DNA from 2 places in the Actinoplanes sp. NBC_00393 genome. Region 1 is predicted to be linked to the other one. Evidence: riboswitches for the same ligand, from Rfam matches in the RefSeq annotation. Region 1 holds a riboswitch; the other holds the start of a gene.
What was found. Region 1 has a riboswitch for glycine ahead of gcvP (aminomethyl-transferring glycine dehydrogenase). Riboswitches for the same ligand answer to the same signal wherever they lie in the genome.
Positions count from the first base shown of each region.

Region 1 (2,184 bases):
CCGGGCCGTGGTAGACCGCATACATGCTGGCCATCACGGCCAGGAGCACCTGGGCGGTACAGATGTTGCTGGTCGCCTTCTCCCGGCGGATGTGCTGCTCGCGGGTCTGCAGCGCGAGCCGGTAGGCCGGGGCGCCGTCGGCGTCCTTCGAGACACCGACCAGGCGCCCGGGCAGCGACCGCTCCAGGCCGGCACGCACGGCCAGGTAGCCGGCGTGCGGGCCACCGAAACCGAGGGGTACGCCGAACCGCTGCGTCGTTCCCGCGGCGATGTCCACGCCGATCTCGCCCGGCGCCCGCAGCAGGGTCAGCGCAAGCAGGTCGGCGGCGACCGTGACCAGGGCGCCCTTGGCGTGGGCGGCCTCGACGAGCGCGGCGTGGTCGCGGACCGCGCCGGACGCGCCCGGGTACTGCAGGTGCAGGCCGAAGAACTCGGCCGGCAGCTCGCCGGTCTCGACGTCGACCAGGCGCACCTCGATGCCGAGCGGTTCGGCGCGGGTCCGCAGGACGGCCAGGGTCTGCGGGAACGTGTCGGCGTCCACCGCGTACACATTGCTCTTGACCTTGGAGGCCCGCCGCGCGAGGGTCATGGCCTCGGCCACCGCGGTGGCCTCGTCCAGCATCGAGGCGTTCGCCGTGGTCAGCCCGGTCAGGTCGGTGACCACGGTCTGGAAGTTCAGCAGCGCCTCGAGCCGGCCCTGGCTGATCTCCGGCTGGTACGGGGTGTACGCCGTGTACCACGCCGGGTTCTCCAGCACGTTCCGCTTGATCACCGCGGGCGTGTGGGTGCCGTAGTAGCCCAGCCCGATCATCGAGGTGGCGACGGTGTTGCGCCCGGCGATCGCGCGCAGCTCGGCGATCGCCTCCTCCTCGGAGATCCCGGCCGGCAGGTCCAGGTCACCGTGCCAGCGGATCACCTCGGGGATCGCGGCGTCCATCAGCTCGCCGACCGAGTTGTACCCGATCGCCTTGAGCATGTGGGTCTGCTCGTCCGGGTCCGGACCGATGTGACGGGGAACGAACGGCGAGGTCATGGGCGACTCCAGGGCTCGAGAAGGTCGACACGCAACCCTCCCCCTCTGTCATACCCAGCAGGCACTCCAGAGTTGCCTGCCCTCGCGGTCCTTTTGCCTGAGAGGTTCCGGGGAGGATTTGCCCCTTCGGCGCCACCTTTTCGGTGGTCTCTCCCGCGCGGGTGTAGCCGGCAGCACTCAACCTACCAGCGGATCCGGCGCCGGTCGCCGGGCGCACCGCAGTTGTGACCAACGCCCGTCCCGCCGGTGAATTCATCCCCACCGGGTGATGGATCCGCGGGGTTGCGGCGCGACGGTGTACCGGCCGGCACCTGACCCCCGGGGGTACGCCATGACCAACCCCACCGTCGAACGGCCGCAGACCGCGGCCCTGGACACCGACGCCACCCAGGGCCTGTCGCTCACCGAGGCGGCGGCCAGGCTGTCCCGGTACGGGCCGAACGCCATCGCCGCCGAGAAACCGCCCTCCGCGCTGACCGTCGCCGCCAAACAGTTGCGCGACCCGATGAACATCATGCTGATCGCCGTGGTCGTGGTCAGCCTGCTGATCGCCGAATGGTCCACCGCCCTGATCGTGGCGCTGCTCGTGCTGCTCAACGTGGTGCTCGGCGCCCGGCAGGAGCTGACCGCACGGGCCAGCGTCGACGCGCTGGCCAAGATGCAGGTCCCGGAGGCCCGGGTGATCCGCGGCGGCGACCTGGTCCAGGTGCCGGCCGTCGACCTGGTGCCCGGCGACATCGTGCACCTGGAGGCCGGTGATCTGGTGCCCGCTGACGGGCGGATCCTGCGCTCGGCCACCTGCGAGGCCCAGGAGGCGGCGCTGACCGGCGAGAGCGCCCCGGTCGCCAAGGACAGCAAGGAGCTGCCGCCCGGCGAGGTGCCGCTCGCGGAGCGCACCAACATGCTGTTCCAGAACACCTCGGTGACCCGCGGCACGGCCACCATGCTGGTCGTCGCGACCGGCATGGACACCGAGATGGGCCGGATCGCGACCATGCTGACCAAGGTCGAACGGACCCGCTCCCCGCTGCAGCGCGAACTCGACACCCTCACCAAGGTGCTCGGCGTGATCGCCTGGACCGCGGTGGTGTTCATCATCGTCGTCGGCTGGCTGCGCGGCATGGAACTCGACGCACTGCTGATGCTCGGCA
Region 1 covers NZ_CP107942.1:3,052,876-3,055,059, forward strand. Annotated here, with positions in the region: gene gcvP (aminomethyl-transferring glycine dehydrogenase) at 1-1,033, opposite strand, end outside; glycine riboswitch at 1,109-1,199, opposite strand; gene OHA21_RS14305 (cation-translocating P-type ATPase) at 1,365-2,184, shown strand, end outside.

Region 2 (2,184 bases), 1.5 Mb from region 1:
GATCTCGGCGGCGTTCTCTACCTGCTCGGGTGTGCCGCCCAGCACCTCGGCCAGGCCGGCGGCGGCCATCGCGCACGCCGAACCCACCTCGCCCTGGCAGCCGACCTCGGCGCCGGAGATGGAGGCGTTCTCCTTGAACAGCAGGCCGATCGCGCCGGCCGTCAGCAGGAACCGCACCACGCCGTCCGCCGACGCGCCGGGCACGAAGTCCAGGTAGTAGCGCAGCACGGCCGGGATGATGCCGGCGGCGCCGTTGGTGGGCGCGGTGACCACCCGGCCGCCGGCCGCGTTCTCCTCATTGACGGCCATGGCGTACGCGGTGAGCCACTCCATCGCATGCTCAGCGCCGGGACCGCCCGCCCGTAGTTGACGTGCCGTCGCCGCCGCCCGCCGCCGGACGCGCAGACCTCCCGGCAGGATGCCCTCGGCGTCGAGTCCCCGGTCGATGCAGTCGTTCATCACCGACCAGAGGTGCTGCAGGCCGGCCTGCACCGCGGACTCCGGGCGCCACGCCGTCTCGTTGACCAGCATCAGCCGGGAGATCGACAGACCGGTGGCCCGGGTCGTCGCCAGCAGGTCGGCGCCCGACGAGAACGGATAGGGCAGGCAGATGTCGTCCGCGCGTACCCCGCCGGTCTTCTCATCGACCACGAAGCCGCCGCCGACCGAGAAGTAGGTCTTGCGCAGAAGCTCGGCGCCGTCGGCGCCGAGCGCCGTGAAGGTCATCCCGTTGGGATGCTCGGGCAGTGACCGCCGCCGGTGCAGCACGAGGTCCGCCTCGAACGGAAGGGGTGCCGATTCGAGAGAAGTGTCGACCGTCTCCGGCTCCTCGCCGGCCAGGCCCAGCAGCACCGCCCGCGGGGTGCCGTGACCGTGACCGGTCGCCCCGAGCGAACCGAACAGCTCGGCGCGCACGGTCGCGACCGGCAGGCCGGCGAGTTGCTGCGTGAAGAGGCGGGCGGCGCGCATCGGGCCGACGGTGTGTGAGCTGGACGGCCCGATGCCGATCGAGAACAGGTCGAAGACGGAGACGGCCATGCGGAGGCTCCCTGCTAGCTGGGGTGGGCCTCCCTCGCTCTGTCATGGGGCCTGAGAGCTTCGCCGCCGGCGGCGGCTTGCACCTTGGGCGCGGCGACGGCGGACCGTCCCCGGCTTTCCAGAGTCGCCTGCCCGCAGCGGTACGTTGGCCTGAGAGATTCTGAGGGAGAAGTTGCTCCTTCGGCGCCCTGTCACCAGGGGCTCTCCCGCAGCGGATGAGCGGCGAAATATGCGGTTGTCGCTGGTGAAGCTATCCAGGCCAGGATAGCCGCGTCAACCGGTGTAAAGCTTGTCGAGCAGGTGAGCATTGCGTTGCTCGACGATGCGCCGGCGCAGTTTCAGCGACGGGGTGAGGTCGCCGTTCTCGACGCTCAGGTTGCGTTCCAGGATGGTGAACCGTTTGACTGTCTCCCAGCGGCCGAGGGCGGAGTTGAGCTCGGTGACGTAGCCGTCGACGGCGGCCTGCACCTGCGGTGAGCGCACCAGGTCGGCGTGGGTCTCGCCGGTGACCCCGTTGGCGGTCGCCCAGGTGCGCACAGCGACCGGGTCGAGGTCGATCAGCGCGGTGACGTAGTTGCGGCCGTCGCCGTAGACCACCATCTGCGCGGAGAGCGGGCAGATCGCGGCGAACCGGGTCTCGATCGCCTGCGGCGCGACGTACTTGCCGCCGGAGGTCTTGAACAGGTCCTTCTTCCGGTCGGTGATCTTCAGCGAGCCGCGGGCGGTGATCTCGCCGATGTCGCCGGTGGCCAGCCACTCGCCGAGCGGATCGAAGCCGTGGTAACCGTCCATCAGCCCGGGACCCTTGATCAGGATCTCGCCGTCCTCGGCGATCCGGACCTCGGTGCCGGGCAGTGGCAGGCCGACGGTGCCGTACTCCAGGTGGTCCGGGCGGTTGACGAAGGCGCCGGCCGAGGTCTCGGTCAGCCCGTACCCCTCCAGGATGGGCAGGCCGAGAGCGTCGAAGAACTCGCAGATGTCCGCCGACAGCGCGGCCGAACCGGACAGGAAGAAGCGCAGCCGCCCGCCGAACCGCGCGCGTACCTTGCTCAGCACCAGCCTGTCGGCGATCTTGTGTTGCAGCGCGAGCCCGGCGGGCACCGGATCGCCGTTGCGGCGGGTCCGGGCGGCCTTGCGGCCGACACC
Region 2 covers NZ_CP107942.1:4,531,409-4,533,592, forward strand. Annotated here, with positions in the region: gene OHA21_RS21345 (L-serine ammonia-lyase) at 1-1,038, opposite strand, end outside; glycine riboswitch at 1,076-1,162, opposite strand; glycine riboswitch at 1,167-1,257, opposite strand; gene OHA21_RS21350 (AMP-dependent synthetase/ligase) at 1,312-2,184, opposite strand, start outside.
Region 2: it holds a riboswitch for glycine, as region 1 does, so the genes downstream of both, OHA21_RS21345 (L-serine ammonia-lyase) here and gcvP (aminomethyl-transferring glycine dehydrogenase) in region 1, are expected to answer to the same signal.